One region of the Aestuariirhabdus sp. LZHN29 genome, then DNA from elsewhere that is predicted to be linked to it. Evidence: predicted binding sites of a transcription regulator. Region 1 holds the regulator's gene; each other region holds the start of a gene.
What was found. The regulator LexA, encoded in region 1, represses DNA repair genes until DNA is damaged. The targets are predictions, from matches to a motif close to TACTGTNTANNTANACAGTA.
Positions count from the first base shown of each region.

Region 2: the regulator LexA is predicted to act here: its motif matches at 3,383-3,402, upstream of ACP3PW_RS10130 (YebG family protein).
Region 3: the regulator LexA is predicted to act here: its motif matches at 3,960-3,979, upstream of dinB (DNA polymerase IV).

Region 1 covers NZ_JBNIEU010000005.1:181,620-188,638, reverse strand. Annotated here, with positions in the region: gene topA (type I DNA topoisomerase) at 1-2,084, shown strand, start outside; gene ACP3PW_RS16625 (DUF6586 family protein) at 2,081-2,536, shown strand; gene ACP3PW_RS16620 (hypothetical protein) at 2,606-2,836, shown strand; gene lexA (transcriptional repressor LexA) at 2,927-3,526, opposite strand; gene ACP3PW_RS16610 (TetR family transcriptional regulator) at 3,720-4,346, shown strand; gene ACP3PW_RS16605 (L,D-transpeptidase family protein) at 4,415-4,891, shown strand; gene nagZ (beta-N-acetylhexosaminidase) at 4,917-5,939, shown strand; gene ACP3PW_RS16595 (mechanosensitive ion channel family protein) at 5,932-7,019, shown strand, end outside.
Region 2 covers NZ_JBNIEU010000002.1:720,378-727,396, reverse strand. Annotated here, with positions in the region: gene ACP3PW_RS10160 (YbaN family protein) at 1-342, shown strand, start outside; gene ACP3PW_RS10155 (DsbA family protein) at 275-889, opposite strand; gene ACP3PW_RS10150 (BolA family protein) at 892-1,194, opposite strand; gene ACP3PW_RS10145 (SDR family oxidoreductase) at 1,281-2,084, opposite strand; gene ccoM (cytochrome c oxidase subunit CcoM) at 2,414-2,524, opposite strand; gene ACP3PW_RS10135 (alpha-ketoglutarate-dependent dioxygenase AlkB family protein) at 2,650-3,294, opposite strand; gene ACP3PW_RS10130 (YebG family protein) at 3,448-3,708, shown strand; gene rapA (RNA polymerase-associated protein RapA) at 3,903-6,779, shown strand; gene ACP3PW_RS10120 (META domain-containing protein) at 6,926-7,019, shown strand, end outside.
Region 3 covers NZ_JBNIEU010000002.1:528,832-535,850, reverse strand. Annotated here, with positions in the region: gene nhaD (sodium:proton antiporter NhaD) at 182-1,570, shown strand; gene ACP3PW_RS09125 (DUF3549 family protein) at 1,699-2,769, shown strand; gene dinB (DNA polymerase IV) at 2,812-3,900, opposite strand; gene ACP3PW_RS09115 (diguanylate cyclase domain-containing protein) at 4,212-5,708, shown strand; gene ACP3PW_RS09110 (response regulator) at 5,798-6,481, shown strand; gene ACP3PW_RS09105 (PAS domain-containing hybrid sensor histidine kinase/response regulator) at 6,500-7,019, opposite strand, start outside.

The sequences.
Region 1 (7,019 bases):
TCGGGTACATGGTATCGCCACTGCTATGGGCCAAAATCGCACGGGGCCTGTCGGCGGGCCGTGTACAGTCGGTTGCGGTAAAACTGGTGGTAGAGCGCGAGCGCGAGATTCGAGCGTTTATTCCCGAAGAGTTCTGGGAAATTAATGCTGACTGCAATAGCAAGGGGGGGGATAAACTCAACCTTGAAGTCAGTAAGCAAAACGGTTCGGCGTTCCGGCCCACCAGTAAGGAGCAAACCGATCAGGCCCTGGCCCAGTTAGAGGGTGCAAACTACCGTGTGGCGCGGGTCGACGAGAAGCCAACATCTACCAAGCCCAATGCGCCGTTTATAACCTCTACCTTGCAACAGGCTGCCAGCACACGCCTTGGTTTTAGCGTAAAGAAGACGATGATGCAGGCGCAGCGGTTGTATGAGGCGGGGCATATCACCTATATGCGCACCGATTCGACCAATTTGAGTGAGGAGGCAGTTGCTGCTTGTCGCGATTTTATTGGTAGTGAATACGGCGCCGAATACCTCCCCGAGGCAGCCATTCGATACAGCAGCAAAGAGGGTGCACAGGAAGCCCACGAGGCTATCCGTCCGTCGTCCGTGACGACCCATTCTGGCATGTTGGCCGGCATGGAATCTGATGCGGTCAGGCTCTACGACTTGATTTGGCGCCAGTTCGTTGCTTGTCAGGCTAACCCAGCGCGCTACCTCAGCACCAGTGTTGTGGTTGAAGCCGCGGGGTTTGAGCTTCGTACCAAAGGCCGGGTACTGCTTTTCGATGGGTACACTCGTATCCTGCCACCGGGTGGCAAGAAGGGGGAGGATGTGATTCTTCCCAAACTTACCCAGGGCGAGGCCGTTTCACTGGTTAAGCTCAACCCGCTGCAACATTACACCAAACCTCCTGCTCGCTTTAGCGAGGCGGCACTGGTACGGGAGTTGGAAAAGCGAGGCATTGGCCGTCCGTCCACCTATGCTGCGATTATTTCCACCATTCAGGATAGGGGGTACGCTTCCATCAAGCAGAAGCGTTTTTATGCTGAGAAAATGGGCGATATCGTTACGGACCGGCTCACAGAATCCTTCAGTGATCTTCTTGACTACGGCTTCACTGCGCGTATGGAGGAGGAGTTGGATGAGGTTGCGACCGGTAGATTTGATTGGAAGGCGCTGCTGAATGCCTTTTATCAAGGGTTCAGCGAACGCCTTGTGGATGCTGAGAAAGATGAGCATGGTATGCGTGCTAACCTGCCTACCCCTACGGATATCCCCTGCAGTGATTGCGGTCGCCCCATGCAGATACGCACGGCTAGCACTGGGGTATTTATGGGCTGCTCGGGTTATGCACTTCCTCCTAAAGAGCGGTGCAAGAATACGGTTAACCTGATTCCTGGTGAAGAGGCGATTGCCCTCGATGATGATGAGGCTGAAACCAAGGCGCTACGGGCAAAACACCGCTGTGGAATCTGCGGTACAGCGATGGAAAGCTACCTGATTGACGAGGGCCGGAAAATTCACGTCTGTGGTAATAATCCGGACTGCTCGGGTTATGAGGTAGAAAAGGGACAATTCAAGATAAAGGGCTATGAAGGGCCTGTTATCGAATGTGACAAGTGCAGCGCACAGATGCAGCTAAAAACCGGGCGCTTTGGAAAATACTTTGGATGCTCGAACTCCGAGTGCAAGAACACCCGCAAGCTACTAAGGAGTGGGGAAGCTGCACCGCCCAAGATGGATCCAATTCCAATGCCGGAGCTGGTCTGCGAAAAGGTAGAGGATACCTACATTCTACGCGATGGTGCTGCGGGCCTGTTTTTGGCCGCCAGTCAGTTTCCCAAGAACCGGGAGACCAGAGCTCCGCTAGTGGTAGAGCTAATTCCCCATCAGGCTGCACTTGACCCTAAATATGGCTTCCTGCTTGATGCTCCGCGACAAGACCCCGACGGCAATGCCGCAATCATACGATACAGCCGAAAAACCAAGGAGCAGTATGTGATGAGTGAGGTGGACGGCAAGGCCTCTGGATGGAAGGCATTACATAAGGATGGGGCCTGGGTCGAAGAGGGTACACCGCGCAAGAAAAAAGCGTGAGGGACTCGAAACTGGTTACAGGGCGCTCCCTACATCAGGCTTGGCTTCTATTGGATCAGTGGGCCTCGCTGGAGACTGCGAAAGGGGAGCCCCTCTATGACGCCTATGCAGAGGCGGTGCTGCTTTTGCTGGGCGCCGCCTACAGATCCCTGTACATGGAGTTGGCAGCAGCCTGTGGTTACACCGGGGGCGCGGCAACGCTCAGCTCTGTGTGTGAAGCCCTTGCTATACAGGGTACGGTAAGCCCGGAACTGGCGGAGTTGCAGCGAATGGAAAAGAGTTCCAGCTACTGGCTGCACGCCATGCTCAATGCGCGGGTTCGATACGATGCTGACATTGCCGTTGACGCAATTGCCTTCGGGGGAGGGATCGATCCTGTGCAATGTGACAGCTGGTACCGCCAACTCCATGAGTTGACGCTCCGACTGCGGGAAGCTTCCGCACAATGGTAGCGGACTCGCTGTAGTGGTTGCGGGTGAAAGGTGGTAGCATACACGCCCCCTAACGCGAGAGTTGTAACCATGCCCGCATCCTATCTTGAAATAGTTGAGCTACCTACTGGTGAAATCGTACTGCAGCGCTCAGATGAGGAGGAGCCTTTGGTGACGATCGATTTTTCGGAAGAGGCCAAGCTGTTCCTGCAAGAGGGCCATGTAGAGGTCGCTAAAGCCATGATCAACGCAGGTATTGCCGTTGTAGGCAGCATGGCCGAAGGTTCGCCCTCCCTTGAGGCATCCCAGACGGTTCATTGAGTCCGCTGTGTGCACCGCTCTCCCGGTAAGCAGGTGAACATCTTTTCTCACTGCCTCGACTGCCACTGAGCGAGGCAACCCAAGGTCCGCTTAGCGGCGGATAACCCCTACACTTAGCCCCTCAATTTCAAAGTAGTCCTGTGTCAGGTCAACCTCAATCGGTTGAAATTCGTCGTTCTCTGGAAACAGGGTGACTCGATTACGGTTTTTATGAAATCGTTTTACCGTCACTTCGTCATCGATTCGAGCAACAACTATCTGCCCGTTACGCACGCTCTGGGTTTTGTGGACCGCCAGCAAATCACCATCCATGATCCCTATGTCGCGCATACTTTCGCCTTTAACGCGTAACAGGTAGTCAGCGGCAGGGTTAAAAAAATTCGACTTTAAGGGGCAGTGCTCCTCGATATGCTCAATCGCAAGGATGGGGCTACCGGCGGCAACCTGCCCTATAACTGGAAGCCCCTCCTCCTCCACAGGCCCTGGTATGCGGATCCCTCTGGAGGCACCGGGAATTATCTCGATTGCCTGCTTGCGGGCAAGCGCTTTCAGGTGTTCTTCCGCTGCGTTGGGCGATCGAAACCCAAGTTCGCGCGCAATCTCTGCCCGGGTTGGCGGGAACCCGCTCTCCTCAAGGTAGGATTTTATAAACGCCAGTATTTCAGCCTGTCGTGCAGTTAGTTTTTGCATGTACCTACCTTCGCATCTGTGATTTTATACAGTTACTGGCATTATATACAGTTTTTGTCTGCTGGCAAACAACGGTAACTGCTGCACACTCCAGGTTACCCGTTAACCCCCCGAAAACGTTGACATTTCATACCGGCAAACGTATGTTTGAAACGAACGTACATTCATTAACCATGGCTCAAGAATAATAACGATGGCTCAATCCAAAACCGTAGTTCGAATATTGGATGCAGCAGAGCAGCTGTTCGCAGAAAAAGGATTCGCGGAGACTTCACTTCGCACAATTACAGGGCAGGCGGGTGTTAACCTGGCCGCGGTGAATTATCACTTTGGTTCAAAAAAAGCGCTTATACAGGCTGTGTTCTCCCGCTTCCTCGATCCATTTTGCGAACTCCTTGATGCCGAGCTGACTCGGCTTGAGGAGGAGGGCGACACCTCACACGATGTCGACGCTTGCCTTAAGTTGTTGATGGATACCGCCCTGAGGGTCGAGTCTCGTTCGGACAATGATCTTTCCGTATTTATGCGCCTATTGGGGTTGGCTTTTTCCCAGTCTCAAGGGCATTTGCGCCGTTATATGCGTGATACCTATTCCCGTGTTTTTGTTCGTTACATGAAGCTGCTGACCGCGTCCTGTCCGAACCTGGAGCCGGCGGAGCTCTATTGGAGATTTAATTTTATGCTGGGCAGCTTGGCATTTACGATGTCAGGATTTGACGCCATGCAAGCTATCGCTGTGCGAGACTACGATGACCGGTCTACAGTCGCCGCTATTCTTTACAGAATGGTTCCCTTTCTGGCGGCCGGTCTGCGTCATTAAGGTCGTGAGCCGGTTCCACTTGGGAAGGTTTTTAAGTACCCTGACGAGTTCCAGTTCGGGGGCTATCATTGACAATACATATCCTCATTAATCAGCAGCAGCTGCGCCATTCACGGGGCGGGCTGCCGACACTGACGGTGCCTATTTCAAGCGCTAGCAAGGGTGTTGGCCAGCTCAGCGGCAGTGAGCAGACTCCGTTAGGTGTGCATCGTATTAGAGCAAAAATAGGTACCGGGCTGCCTGAAGGTGCTGTGTTGGTGGGACGGCGGCCTACGGGTGAGGTCTACACTCCGGCGCTTGCCCGTCAGTTCCCCGGCCGAGACTGGATCCTCACACGAATACTTTGGTTGTGCGGTGATGAGAGGGGCTTCAACCGTCTCGGCGCGGTAGATTCCATGGCGCGGTATATTTATATTCACGGTACACCCGACACCGAACCCATGGGGGTACCCGCCTCCCATGGCTGCATTCGTCTGCGCAACAAGGATCTACTGGTGCTCTTTGAGCGCGTCCACGCGGGCGAAGAAGTCATCATTTCAGCCTGACTAGATAACTTTAAGGAGACTGGCGTTGGAGCAAAATCCCGGACCACTCATGCTCGATCTTGCGGGTGAAACCGTTACCCAGGCGGAGCGAGTACTGCTTAAACATCCGGTATGCGGCGGGGTCATACTCTTCTCGCGAAATTATCGCGACCGGGATCAGTTGACCGCCCTTACCCGTGATATTCGCGATACCAATCCATCGCTTCTGATTGCGGTCGATCATGAGGGGGGGCGGGTGCAGCGCTTTCGCGAGGGGTTCTCTGCCATTCCTGCGATGGCGAGTTTCGAGGCGCGTTTCCTGAAGAGTCCAGTAGAAACGCTCAAACTTATCGAGGACACCGGATGGTTGCTGGCCAGCGAATTGCTGGCCTGCGGTATCGACTTCAGCTTTGCTCCGGTTCTCGATCTCGATTTTAAACGCAGTGGCGTGATCGGTGATCGTGCTTTTTCGGCCAACCCCGAGCGTGTTGTTGAGCTTTCAGGGGCGCTCATTAAAGGGATGCATGCTGCCGGGATGAAATCTACAGGTAAGCATTTTCCGGGACATGGATGGGTCACGGCAGATTCCCATGTAGATATTCCAACGGATGAGCGGGATCTGGAGTCTATTCGCCAGCAGGATCTAAAGCCATTCGCCGCGCTGGCCAGAAAGGGGCTCGATGCGGTAATGCCTGCTCATGTCGTCTATGAGAAAATTGATGCTCTGCCCGCAGGTTTTTCTCCGTACTGGTTGCAGACGATCCTCAGGAGAGAGCTCGGTTTTGACGGCGTAATTTTTAGTGATGACCTCTCCATGGAGGGCGCGAGTATAGCCGGTGGATATCGCGAGCGGGCAGAACACGCCCTGGCAGCAGGGTGCGATATGGTGTTGGTGTGCAATAACCCCAAGGCTGCACGGGAGGTGCTGGAGTATCTTGAGACCAGGGATACCCCCGTAAGCACCCGCCTGCCAGAGCTAAGGGGGCGGTTGGTACCAATAAAGGATTTAGCGCGCCAGCAACGTACCGCAGCGGCATTAAAAAGTCTGGGGGAGGTAACCCATGGATGAACAGATGGTGGCCTTAAAGGCGTACATAACAGGGCTCGACTACTGGACTTACGAAGTGTTTTTGGTAGTAACCCTCACTCTGGTGGGCAACTATGTTGTGACCATCATTATGCGGCAACTGGCAAAACAGGCTGCGCGCAGCCGCAATCGTTGGGATGATGTGATTATCGGGGCTGCGCAGCGCCCCCTTGCGTTATTGATATGGGTGTTAGGGTTTTGCTGGGCAATTGACATTGCCCACAGTGGCTCCGGGGTGCACCTATTTGATGCAGTGGACTCTGTGCGAGATGTGCTGGTTGTTTGGCTGCTAGCCTGGTTTCTTGTGCGGCTGGTCCATGGCGGTGAGGAGGTGCTCGGTAAGGCCGGTGAAGAGGGTGTCGCCGCGGTGGATGAGACCTCACTGCAAGCCATAAGTAAATTATTGCGGGCATCAATCATCATTACGGCCAGTTTGGTGGCACTGCAAACCCTGGGTTACAGCATATCCGGAGTGCTTGCTTTTGGCGGTATTGGCGGAATCGCGGTGGGCTTCGCAGCCAAGGATATGCTCGCCAACTTTTTTGGTGGCCTTACCATTTACCTCGACCGCCCCTTTAAAGTGGGTGACTGGATTCGCTCCCCCGATAAGAATATAGAGGGGACGGTTGAGCATGTTGGCTGGCGACAAACGCGCATAAGAACCTTCGATAAGCGCCCCTTGTACGTACCCAATTCCACCTTTTCCAGCATTTCAGTAGAAAACCCTTCTCGTATGACGAACCGACGAATCTATGAAACCATTGGTTTGCGATACGATGATGGAGCTCGGGTCGAACCGATCCTCATTGCAGTGAAAGCTTTCCTGCAAAACCACCCCGAGATTGATACTAAGCAAACCCTGATGGTCAATTTCAATAGTTTTGGGGCTTCTTCACTCGATTTCTTCGTTTATGTCTTTACCAAAACCACTAACTGGACCCACTTTCATGAGGTTAAGCAGGAGGTTTTGTTAGGGATTATGAATATCATTGAGCAGCATGGTGCCGAGATTGCGTTCCCGACCCGCACCCTTCTCGCGCCTGACATTAGCTCGCTAATCGG
Region 2 (7,019 bases), on a different contig from region 1:
TTTCTCCTGCTAGCCGCCGCCTGTTTTCTGCGCAGTTCGGAACATTTCTATCTATGGCTGCTGCAACACCCACGACTGGGAAACTACATTAGCTACTATCTCGATGGCGAAGGTATCCCTGCCAGGGCGCGTACCTACACTCTCTGTCTGATGTGGGGAACGATTCTGATCAGCGCCGCGCTGATGCAAAACTGGCCCCTGAGACTGATGCTCCTCGCGATCGCCTGTGGTGTAAGCCTCTATCTATTGCGCATGAAAACCAGGGCTGAGCCCACTACGACTGAGCCAGGGCTGCCTCCATCCTCGTCTGCAAAGAGTCCCATGGCAGATACCCCTGACTGATCCCGATCCACTGCTGATCACGCTTCAGCGCCAGCGTTGGAAACCCCTGTATACCGAGACTCGCTGATAACTCGTAATCGGCCCGTGTCCGTGCCCGCATCGCGTCACTGGCCAACGCCTCAGCAAAACGCGCACCATCCACCCCCGCCTCAACCGCCAGGCGTTCAACAACGGCACTATCGGTAATATCCTGAGCTTTTTGGTAAAAAGCCCGCTGCATCGACTCGACAAACAAAAGCTCCCGCGATGCATCGAGTTCACGGACAACAACTGCAGCCCGGCACGCCGGTTCGGTATCGTAAACAAAGCCTGCGGGCAGTCCATTTTCAAAATCAAAGGGCTGACCACTCGCTTCCTGTACCCGCTGCCAATAGCCCCGGATGGTCGCGCGTTGCTCATCCGTCATGGGCTGGCTTTCACTGCGCAACCCGCCCACAACCATGGATATGGGTATCTGCTCGCTATAATCCTTGTGCAGGCGGGAAAACTGAGGCGCAAACCCCCAGCACCAGGAACACATCGGGTCAAAAAAGTAGTACAGGTGCATACCTACTCTCCACCGAGGCAGTTAGGCGTTTTAGGGGCCTCTTCGCGCAAAGCCCACTCACCCGGCGTATAGGTGTGAAGCGCCAGCGCATGAATCAGTGGCATCTCCTGTGCGAGCGCTGCGTAAATCTGCTGATGGCGCTTGAGGGTGCGTACACCCTCAAAGGCATCGCTGACCACAACCGCCTTAAAATGACTTTGGGAGCCCGGTTCAACCCGGTGCATATGGCTTTCGTTAAGCACTTCGAGATACGAAGGTGCAAAGGTGGCGTGTAGCTGTTGGCGAACTTGTTCGAGCATATCCATAAGGGGGTTTAACCGTGTCAGTATCGATCAGGTAATGGGATAGTAAACGAAATCGAGCCCAGGCATCACCCCCTCGAAAAAAGGGATTACATCCCCTTCTCTGCCATTTTAATGGCCAGCTGTTCCATCATCAGCCGGTGCCCTTCCGGATCCTTGCGTTTGAACTCCCAGGCTAGAGCCCCTTCATCGTGGGGAAGAATCATAAATTGACCGGCATCCACCCCTTCAACAATGCGTTGCGCGACCTCTTCAGCGCTAATGGGCGATCCGGCCAACAACTTCGCCACGTTGGTTTTGAGTGTTTCAGAGCTACCGCGATAGGAGTCCAGCAAATTGGTTTGGAAAAATGAGGGGCACACCACGCTAACGGCTAACCCTTGAGGGGCAAGTTCTGCCTGCAGGCTTTCTGACAGCGCAACTACCCCAGCCTTGGCCACATTGTAATGGCTCATACCCGGCGCGCCGAGCAACCCGGCCATCGATGCGATATTACAGATCTGCCCCCGGTTTTTTTGCAGACCTGGGAGAAAAATCCGGCACCCATTGATCACGCCTTTAAGGTTGATGCCCAGCATCCAGTCCCACTCATCGTCACTCAGGTCAGCGAAGGCACCACCTCCGGCTACGCCTGCGTTGTTGATCAATAAATCCACCCCACCCCACTTGGCCTCCAGGGTGTCCGATATCTGCTGCAACTGTTCTGGTCGGCGCACATCGCAGTGAAAAACCTCTGCGACGCCACCGAGTTCAGTAACCTGAAGGGCCGTTTGCTGGCACCCCTCATCATTGAGATCGGCCAGTGCCACCCTGCACCCCTGACGCGCATAGCAATAGGCCAACTCTCGACCCAAGCCACTGCCGGCGCCGGTAATCATTACTCGTTTACTCATAGTGTCCCCGTTAGATAACTGACTTGGCCGATATCATTTCCCAACCGAGGGCCGAATCACAACGACTATTGATCCGCTGAATAGGGCAGCAACAACCGTGGAACTTGGTAGACCCGTGACAAACCACAGCTTTGCAGCCCTATACTATGCAGCCCTATACAAGGTCGCACGGGGCGTATCGGGGGAGAGGATGTCGAATAAGAGCAAATCCAGGAAGAGACCCCGGAAAGCGCTTCAAAAAAGGTAAGGCGGAACCAGAGACCCTGTGAGAACCTGACAACCCACAGGACTTCTGATTCCGCCTTATTCGGTGCAGGCAAGCGACAATGCTATGGATGCTTATCCATGTCTTTACGAAGGAAGTAATAGAGCCCGGCAAAAAATGAGATCATCAAACCAACGGTTAGTAACCCAGCCAACACTACTTCATCTAAAAACATGGTTGTCACTCCCTGTAATAACCTTGAATTGCTAACGAGGCTACCACCGGCCAAGCCATGCAGAATTGACACCGATCAATTTCCATACACTGAACCATCAGACATAACGAATAAGTTGACCTATCTCAAACTCTATCGGGGTGAAGATAGCGGAAAGTCAGGTTGATCCTCGGCGCTACGGGGCGCCGGGTCTTGGGGATCTGGTGACGCCAGCAGTGCTGAATGGGGCCCGACATCACCAGCAACGAGCCATGACTTAGTTCCAGCGACAGCCTCTGCCGGGAATCCTGGCGGTGGCGCAGGTGGAACCGACGTGTCCCCCCCAGGCTCAGCGATGCGATGCAGGGATTTTCCCCCAGTACTGATTCATCGTCTGCGTGCCACCCGACACTGTCATTGCCATCTCTATAGAGATTCATCAACACTGAGTTGATGCGCAGCCCCAAGGATTCGCGCAAAATCTTCAACAGAACATGGTGCTCGCCTAAAAAGGGTGCCGGTTCCAGCCACAACCCCGAATAGCGATACCCCTGATCACCATACCAGGCTTGCAGGCGTGGGATAGTGATGTGTCGAGCCCCCATCTGCAAGAAGTCCTGCCGCCAGGTGACCTTGCTCTCAAACGTCCGCAACAGGGTATCGGCTACCTCCGCGGATAAAAAGGTCGGGTACCACTGCAGGGTCCCATCCACCAGGGGAATGGTTGTTGCACGGGCATTGCACGGCAACTCTTCGGGACTGATCACCGACTCCTGCTCCTTAACCATCATTTTACCCCGCCGACTCTCGGAAGCCTCGTAAACACAGACTCGTCCAACACTGTGTAGCCTAGCAAGAACAAATTGGGCTGGACAAATATACTGTTGATATATACAGTATCAAAAACTAATCACTAAAGCTGTGATGACCAAACGAGGTATACGATGGCTGTTATCCCAATGTGGCAATGCGATAGGGACGGAAGTATGTTCGCCGACAAAAAAAGCGCTGAAGAGCACGACAAAATGCTGGAACTGGCTGCGAACATCACTTCGCTGCTAGAGGCGCAGTTCAGTCAACTGGATGAGTCCCTGGCGGAGGAGATCGGTCTGCTTATTGCTGGAAATAAAGAGGTTTTCTCCCAGGCCTTGAAGGGCAAACCCGAGCTGATTCTTGATATCGGCAGCGCCCCTGCCAGCGAATAATCCCACCTCTTTCCTGTTTTTGCAGCGCTGCCCCTAACCCCCCATCCCCCGGGGGTGGCGCTGCACCCTTGCGCTTTATTACTCCTCGGGATCACTTTAAAAGCCTGCGGGTCACTCCCTTGCTACAATACTCCTTGTTATTCCCTATCTTTCCATTACCATAGCGCCTTTTTTTGACCGAGGGTGGTGGCTGTATGATCGATTTTGTTCCTGGGCAGCGGTGGATCAGCGAGGCTGAAAATGACCTTGGGCTGGGCACTATTCTCACCCTGGATCATCGACTGATCACCGTACTCTATCCAGGCAGTGGTGAAACCCGCGCCTACGCTCGACACAATCACCCGCTGCATCGAGTCGAATTTGCAGCCGGTGACAGCGTCAAGAGCCATGAAGGCTGGATTCTGCAGGTCACCGAGGTCACCTCCAAAGAGGGCTTGATTACCTACATCGGCGTTGACGATGAGGGCCAGAAACAAAGCTTGCCTGAGTCCTGCCTTGATAACTTCATTCAGTTCAACAAGCCTCGCGAACGCCTGCTCGCCGGGCAGGTCGACCAGCTCAATCAGTTTGCACTGCGCTATCGTACACTCACCCATTACAACCGCACCCTGCGCTCGCCGCTACTGGGACTATGCGGGGCGCGCACCAATCTTATCCCTCACCAGCTACATATTGCCCGCGAAGTATCAACACGACATGCTCCCCGGGTACTTCTAGCCGATGAGGTTGGTCTGGGGAAAACCATCGAAGCGGGGATGATTCTTTACCATCAACTTTTGACCGGTGAAGCCCGCCGCGTACTGGTACTGGTACCGGAAACCTTACAGCACCAGTGGCTGGTAGAGATGCTGCGCCGTTTCAACCTTCACTTCAGCCTGTTTGACCGAGCTCGCTGCGAAGAGATGAGTGAGGAGAACCCTTTCGAAAGCGAGCAGCTGGTGATCTGCTCGACACAACTGGCGTCAGAGCCCGGCCCCCTGCAAAGCCAACTGATCGATGCGGGCTGGGATCTGCTGGTGGTCGATGAAGCCCATCACTTGCAATGGCAAGCCCAGAACCCAAGCCAAGAGTACCTTCTGGTGGAGCGGCTCGCCCAGCAGACGCCATCGGTCTTGCTGCTTACCGCGACGCCTGAGCAGCTCGGCAAAGCGAGTCACTTTGCCCGCTTGCGCTTACTCGATCCTGACCGCTACCCTGGGCTCGAACAGTTCCTAGACGAAGAGGCCCGGTACCGCCCGGTAGCCGATGCCGTCCTGCACCTGCTAAGTGAGCAACCACTCCCCTGTGCAACCCTGCAGACACTAGGGAAACTACTGAATGACCCCGATAACCAGCAACGCTTGGCAGACGCCGATGCAGCGACCTCCAGCGCGGAGCGGGAGTTGGCGCGGGCACAGCTGATACGCCAACTGTTGGACCGCCACGGCACCAGCCGGGTACTGTTTCGTAATACTCGCGCCGCCATTCAAGGCTTTCCTGGCCGGGTTGTACAGGATTACCCACTGGAGCTACCGGAACTCTATACCCTTGCCCTGCAAGGCGCTTCATCGATTAACAATCAGCTTTACCCCGAACGCGCTTATCAGCTGCATGTTTCCAGCGAGGAGAGCGATCCATGGTGGCGTTTCGACCCGCGCGTAGAGTGGCTGATGGTGCTGCTAAAACACCTCAAACAGAAAGTGCTGGTTATCTGCTCCCAGGCGGAAACAGCACTGGAACTCGACGAAGCGTTGCGTGTTCGCTCGGGCATTCCCTCTGCGGTATTCCACGAAGGCATGAGCATTATGGAGCGCGACCGCGCCGCAGCCTATTTCGCCGAAGAGGATTTTGGCGCCCAGGTGCTGATCTGCTCGGAAATCGGCAGTGAGGGTCGCAACTTTCAGTTCGCCCACCATCTGGTACTGTTTGACCTGCCCGATAACCCGGATCTGCTGGAACAACGCATCGGTCGTCTCGATCGAATCGGCCAGACCGAGACCATTCGACTGCATGTACCACTATTTACAGACTCCGCACAGCACACCCTGTACCGCTGGTATCACGAAGGACTGAACGCCTTTGTCGATACCTGTCCCACCGGTAGCGCCCTGTTCAGCCGTTTTGCCGAGCAACTGATTCCACTGCTGGTGGAGGGTGCATTCGGGCAAGATAGCCGTATCGTCGAGTTGCTCAATGAGAGTCAGCAGCAACGGGAAATTTTGCAACAGGAGATGCAGCAAGGGCGCGATCGACTGCTCGAAATAAATTCCCGAGGGCTTGAGCCGACCCAGCCACTGATCGAAAGCATCGAGTCCGCCGCCGAGGTTGATGCGCTCAAACGCTACCTCAATCTGATGCTGGACTGCTACGGGCTGGAGAGCGAAGAGCACTCAAAACACGCCATGATTGTGCGCCCCTCGGACCAGTCCCTGCTGCATGACTTCCCTGGCCTGCCACGCGATGGGGCCACCATGACCTGGAACCGCGAACAGGCCCTTGCCCGCGAAGATATGCAGTTTATTAGCTGGGAACACCCCATGGTGCTCGAAGGCATGGAGATGATCCTCGGCAGCGAGTTGGGTAACACCGCCGTCGGACTCATCAATAACCGCGGTATTAAGCCCGGAACCATGTTGGTGGAGGCTATCTATGTCATCAGCAGCCCTGGAGGCGAGCGTAACCAGCTTAAGCGTTACCTCCCCCCCACCGCGATTCGGGCCCTGATCGACCCCAAGGGCAATGACCTTGCAAACAAGGTTGCGTTCGACACCCTGGACGGGCAGCTTCAACCGCTGAAACGGGCCACTGCACGGCAGTTAATCAATGCCCAGCGGCAACCCCTGCTTGACGCCCTCAAAGCCGCAGATAAAGCAGTGCATACCCAGGCTAACACGGTGATTGCCAGCGCCTGCCAACAGTTCCGACAAGAGGTCTCCGATGAACTGCAGCGCATGCTGGCATTGAAGGCGGTGAACCCCAATATTCGGGATAGCGAGCTGAGTCACCTCACCGCGCTGGCCCGGGATGGCGAAACAAAGCTAAAGCAGTCGCCCCTGCAGCTCGATTCCGTGCGCGTGATTTTTGCCGGCTAACCTGCTCGCTGACCACGTTGGAACCCTTGCCTGCGCTGATATCCTAAGGAGCCTGTGAATAGGCCCCCGGTGTTGCCTGAAAACCAGAGGCGCCAGGGAGTTGTTCGTAGGCTTCCTAACAGCCACTATAACAAAAGGCTTTAACCATGATTCGATCCACGGCACTGCTAATGACCGCTCTTATTGGCCTGGCCGGTTGCGCTACCGCGCCCGACCAACCCACAGCCTATCCTTTGAAAG
Region 3 (7,019 bases), on a different contig from region 1:
GGCAAGGCAGCGGGATATAAGTAATGATGCGGATGCTCGCAGGCTCTGCCGCCCCCTCTTTTGCGGCCTCATCAGTTAACCATTGTATAAAACCGGATTGAGAGGATAATGCGCACCAGCTTTTTTCCAACAACAATAAATCAAAACTGCCTGCACCCTTGCCTGCACTCTGGAGTAGAAAATGAAAAGGTTTTTAACCCTGCTAGGGCTACTGCTGACCCCGGCTATTGCCAGCGCCAGCGAATCTCCCCAGGCCATCGACCTGACCCATAGCTGGGTCGGCTACGCGGCTCTCGCCCTCTTCGCACTGGCTTATATTCTGGTGATTTTTGAGGAGAAGATACACCTGCGTAAATCCAAGCCGGTACTGCTGGCAGCTGGCCTTATATGGGCGATCATCGCCATCACCTACAATAGCATGGGGTCTCCCCACGAAGTGGAAGGGGCCATCCGCCACAATTTTCTCGAATACGCGGAGCTGTTCTTCTTCCTGCTGGTGGCGATGACCTACATCAACGCCATGCTCGAACGCCGGGTGTTCGACGCCCTGCGTGACTGGCTGGTTGCCCGGGGGCTCAGCTACCGGGCACTGTTCTGGCTCACCGGCATTCTCGCCTTCTTTATCTCGCCGATCGCCGACAATCTCACCACGGCACTCATCATGTGCGCGGTGGTGATGGCGGTGGGCAAGGACCAGCCCGGATTTATCGGCATCGCCTGCATCAACATCGTCGTCGGCGCCAATGCCGGCGGTGCCTTCAGCCCCTTTGGCGACATCACCACGCTGATGGTATGGCAAAAAGGAATACTGGACTTCACCGAATTCTTCGTCCTGTTTGTCCCCTCCGTGGTCAACTTCCTGCTACCCGCTGCGATCATGCAGTTCGCCCTGCCCAAGGGTAAACCCAGCACCGAGAGCAGTGAACCTGCCGCTATCAAGCACGGCGGGCTGGTGATTGTGGGGCTGTTCCTGCTGACTATCGTCACCGCCGTCAGCTTCCACAGTGTCCTCCATATCCCGCCGGTGTTCGGCATGATGACGGGACTAGCCTATCTCAAGCTGTTCGGCTTCTATCTCCAGAAAGCCGGTGATGGAGGGGTCGACCGAACCGATGTTCCCGGCGGCAACCGCGGCCCTCGTTTCGACATCTTCGCCAAGATCGCCCAGGCCGAGTGGGACACCCTGTTCTTCTTTTACGGTGTCATTCTGGCGGTCGGCGGCCTCGGCTTTATCGGCTATCTGGGCATGGCCTCGGAGTTTATCTACGGCGAGCTGGGGGCCACCACCGCCAATATTCTCGTTGGCATCATGTCCGCCATCGTCGATAACATCCCGGTGATGTTCGCCGTGCTGACCATGAACCCCGCGATGTCTGATACACAGTGGCTGCTGGTTACCATGACCGCCGGTGTAGGCGGTAGCCTGCTGTCGATAGGCTCCGCGGCCGGGGTGGCGCTGATGGGACAAGCGCGGGGGCACTACACCTTCTTCGGCCACCTCAAGTGGACACCGGTGATTGCCCTCGGTTACGCCGCAAGTATCTATACCCATTTTCTGATTAACGGCTAACCAACCCGGGTAGCGACCCTCTTTTCCTCCTCCTGCAGAGCCGCAGCCTGCAGGAGGAGGAACCTTCTTGAGCCCATGGGGGCAACTGCCTACAATGTGCGCCCCACTCCAACGATCCGGGCCCCAGCATGAGCACCATCGGCACCCTTACCGAATTTCTCGAGCAGAGCGATATCCGCCTGCAGGTATTTGATATGGGACGGCGCATCCGCAAGCTACCACGCCAGCAGTTACTGGATTTCGAGCGGGGCACTACCCCCTATCCCTACCCATTCCTGCAACAGGCCTGGCTGGGTTTCCTGTTGAGCGATCAGCGTCAGGGGGCGGTACCGGTGATCTGGTTTCTTAAATTTCCCCTCGATCGCGAAGGCAAGCTAATGAGTGCCAGTCGCGACGATTTTCTGCTGCGCATTATCAAGAGCGTGGGGGAAAAACTCGAACTCGGCAGCGTCGACCCGACGGTGGATGCCCTCAAGGAGACCCCCTACGCCTTCAAACCCGAGCAGGAGCGCATGGCCTGCTTCCACGCTCGCGCCTCGCGACTATTGGGACGGCAACCCTCGGCATTCTATACACCAGCCCATGACTATTTTGCCAAAACAGACCACGACCAATGGCAATCGCTGGGGCTGCAAGGGATCGCCGACCTCTGTGCCCGCCTGGAACACGACGACAATGCCCGCCACCTGCGCCGGGCGGTACCGGCGTTACCACCGGTACCACTGGAGATGCTCTGCTGCTGCCTGGAAAACGAAGCGATCGATCATTCACTCACCGAGGTGATCGCGCAAAGGGCGATTGCCTTAATTGACGAAAACGCCGCCGAGGGTCTCCTGGCCGCCCTGCTCAGGGGAATCTCCCACAGCAAGGCCCCCGCTATCCGCCAGCGCCTGATCGACCAGTTATTGGAAAGTCCGCTCGCCAATAGCGCCGAAATTCTTGCGGCCATCGCCAGCCGCTGCTGGGAAGACCTGGAAGACCCCTTGCGGCTACAACGGTTTCTCGAACAGTTGGCCATCACCCCAGCCGGTAACAAATGTTTTAATCGCGTACTGCTCGACCTGTTGCTGCTGCCCGATATGGCCCCGCGTATAATGGCGCAGTTTCGCAACCCCGAGCGCTCGGACTCATTGGGCAACGCGATTGGTGCATTTCTCAGCCTTGGGTCGCAGGCAAAACCGAACGATGCCCTGCATTGAGTACCCCATTATCCTCAACCTGAAGGAGCCGCCCACGGGCGCCTAAAACAGGCTCATCTGTTCGAGGGCATGCTCCTGCTGCAGGTCGCGCAGGCGCACCCCAACCCCCAGCAACCGCACTGGGCGCGCGCCGCGCTGCCAGGCCTGGCTCATCAGCGGCGCGTAGTGGTGTTCCTGCAACCACTGCTCGCGACCACCACTGATGAGGGTCTCGAGGGTGGTCTGGGTGAAATCGGAAAACTTCACCTTCACGAAACGCTTGCTCAGGGCGTAACCCTCGCCAAGCTTCCCCTCCAGGCGCCGTTCGAGCTCGGCCAGCAACTCGGGCAACTTCCCCAGCACGCTCTCGAGGGAGGGCAGGTCTTCGTCAAATGTGTGCTCCACACTGAGGGACTTGCGCCGGCGACTGCTCTGTACGTGCCGTTCATCCACCCCTCTTGCGAGCTGATAGAGCCGTTCGCCAAAGCTGCCAAAATAGCCCACCAGGTTGAGTTGACTAAAGACCCTCAGCTCACCGCAGGTTTCAATGCCCAGCCGTTTGAGCTTTTTCGCGGTTACCTGCCCAACACCGTGCAAGCGCTTAACCGGTAACTGCTGCACGAACTCATCCACCTGCTCAGGCAGCACCACAAACAGACCATCGGGCTTGTTCCAATCACTGGCGACCTTGGCCAGAAACTTATTGGGAGCCACTCCCGCCGAGACCGTAATGCCGACCTGCTCCCGCACCCGCTGGCGAATCTGCTCTGCGATCAGGGTGGCACTGCCTTTTAATTGCGAGCACTCACTCACATCGAGGTACGCTTCATCGAGAGAGAGCGGCTCTATAAGATCGGTATAATCGGCAAAGATCGCCTGAATCTCCCGCGAGGCATCGCGATAGGCCTCCATGCGCGGGCGAATAAAGCGCAATGACGGGCAGAGTTTGCGGGCGGTTGCTGCCGCCATTGCCGAATGGATGCCATAGCGACGCGCTTCGTAATTACAGGTGGCCACAACGCCGCGGCGATCGGGGCTTCCCCCGACAGCTATAGGAATCCCCCGCAGGTCAGGATCATCACGCATCTCAATCGCGGCGTAAAAGCAGTCGCAATCGACATGAATTATCTTTCGTTGAGGGGGGTGGGACATCGGCCAAACACTACCTGGAGATCAGAATGGGACACCGCTCTCGTTATTTTCCGGTTTGGCACTGTATAAATCAACAGCTTAGCAATAAGCCGTAAGACGATATCCGTTGGCCCTACCCATCTGGTGATGCAACTGACCGGCAGCCATCGATTGTTTTCGGTGCCGCCTTTCCAGTACATTAGTACCAACAAAATGCCGTCGACCCACCATCACATTCGTTCAGCGGAGCCTGAACCCCGATCGTGCAGAAGGAGCCTGCCATGCCCACCCCCAGCGGTTCAACCTCGCCCCACCCGAAGGGGCTGCGATAGATGCATTTTCGACCCAAACCCTTAGGCTCTCTGTTGATCCTGATCGGCGTATTCCTTGCCCTTGACCTCACCGCCCTGATGGTCGATATCGGGTTATCCCGCCAGATCGAGCGCGATGCGGTTGCCATCAATATTGCAGGGCGCCAACGCATGCTGTCACAAAAGCTGTCAAAGGCTTCCCTGATGCTGGAACAGGGCGGCGATACCTCGACCCATGCTCTGGGCGAGATCAGGGAGGCGAGCGTACTGTTCGATCAAACCCTGCGCGCCTTCGCCGTCGGCGGCAGAACCCTGGGGGTGGATGGGCGACCCGTTAACTTACAACGCCTGGATGCCCCCCTTGATCGACAGTCCATAGAGCAGGCGCTCCTGCTCTGGACCCCCCTCAACCAACGAATAAGGCAGCTACTGGCCGCTGCAGACATTGCGGACACCACTTCCGCCATCGACCCACTACTGGTTATCAATACCCGAAAGACCGCCCTTGCACAGGATGATGCCCTGCTTGCAGAGATGAATCGCCTGACGCTTTCCCTCGAACAATCGGCTCTTAACAAGAGCCAGCGTATGCGCGATTTTCAAAGCCTGATCCTATTGTTGGCAATGGCCAACGCGCTGGTGATATTGCGCCTGGTGCTCGCTCACCTGAACCACAACCAGCTCAACCTGGCAATGCTCACCCGGGTCACCGACAACATTGACTCAAGCGTGTTTGTCACCTCGGCCAACGGCTCTATCATCAACTGCAACCGCACGGCTACAACCCTCTACCGATGCGACAAGGCTACCCTGGTGGGCCAAAAAATCGCCCGCCTGTTCATCGATCACGAAGCCACTCAGGGGGTGCGCCTTGATGGTTCGACCTTCGATGCCTCCCAGGTAACCCACGCCGTCGATATCAACGGCAGCGAGCACCGTATCGTCACCGTGCATGACATTTCACCCCACAAGGAGAAAGAGGCGACGCTCTCTCGCCTTGCCTATCACGACCCGCTCACCCAGCTGCCCAACCGTCTATTGATCCGCGACCGGCTGGAGCAGGAGATCCACCGCTCGCACCGATACGGATTGCGTTTCACCCTGATGTTTATCGATCTTGATGGTTTCAAGGCGATTAACGATCAACTGGGACACGACGCCGGGGACCTGCTGCTGCAGGAGGTTGCCCAACGCATGCAGGCCTGTTCCCGGGAAGCCGACACCTTGGGACGTTTTGCTGGCGACGAATTTGTTGCCATCTATACCGGTCTGGTCGAGGAGGATCAGGCGAGCCGGCTGGCCCAACAACTGATCAAGACAATCGCGGGTATCGCAACGATTTCGGGCCGGCCTATAGAGGTGGGCGCCAGTATCGGTGTTGCCATCTATCCACGCCACGGAACCAGCAGCGAGGCGCTAATGAAAGCGGCTGATAGCGCGATGTACGCGGCCAAAGCCGCGGGACGCAATCGCTACACCGAGGCCCTCGCTCCAGCGGAGCTTGAAATAGCCCTTTAGTCCGTACCCTAAGGCCCTCCATTAACTAAGTCATTTGACTCGCCACGAGGCGGCTGGCACTATCTCCCTGTTATAACAGGGACTTAGTCATGATTAGTAGCTATAAGATTATCGTTGCCGACGACCACCCGTTGTTTAGGACGGCACTGCAGCAAGCCGTCAATCAGGCGGTGGAGGCGGTAACCCTGCTAGAGGCTGAGTCCATCGAGTCGCTGCAGCAGGTACTGGAAGCCAACGCCGACACCGACCTGGTGTTACTCGACCTGCATATGCCCGGTGCCCACGGTTACTCCGGCCTCATCTACCTTCGCGGACAGTACCCGCAAATACCGGTGGTGATGGTATCGGCGACGGAGGATGGATACGTCATCAATCAGGCGATTGAGTACGGTGCCTCCGGTTTCATTCCCAAGTCCTCCTCCCAGCAAAGCATTGGCGAAGCGATTCAGACGGTTCTGGAGGGTGATGTATGGCAACCGGAGGGATCCATCGGATCTACTGCCGCACGCCGCGAAACCAAACAGGACCTGGCCGAGCGCATCGCCTCCCTGACCCCGCAGCAGTTCAAGGTACTGGGTATGCTCACCGAGGGTATGCTCAACAAGCAGATCGCCTACGACCTCAACGTGTCCGAGGCGACCATCAAAGCCCACGCCACCGCCATCTTCAAAAAACTGGGGGTGCGTAACCGCACTCAGGCTGTAATCGCCGTACAGCAGCTGGAGATCGAGCCCCCTCAACTCGGCAACGAAAACGACGCAGACACCGAATAGTCCGACATAGCGCCGTGGCTAACGGCGCTGAATACTACTCATCAGTGCCCGCAGCGCAGCCGGCTTGACCGGTTTTGCCAGATAGGCAACCCCCTCTTCCCGCGCCTCATCCTGTAACGCCTGGCGACCATCTGCAGTAATCAGTACCGCCGGCAGTGGCACCTCCATCGCGTGGCGCAAAGCAAGAATCGCCTCCAGCCCGGTCTTTCCATCATCGAGATGGTAATCCGCCAGCAGGATATCAAACTCAATACCGCTCTCCAGCAACGCCAACCCGCCGGCCAGATCACGGCTAACGAACACCTCGCACTGCCAGCGCTCCAACAGCGCCTTCATCCCTTCCAGTATGGTTTCTTCGTTGTCGATGCAGAGCACACGTCGTCCCTGCAGGGCATTGCCCGCCGCCGTGCGGGAGGGGAGATTAACGGCAACCTGGGCCGGGTCTCCGAGCGGCACCTCGACCGAAAACATGGACCCGCGGCCCTCTTTCGAGCGCACGGCCAGGGGATGATCCAGAATCTTGCTGATTCGATCGGCG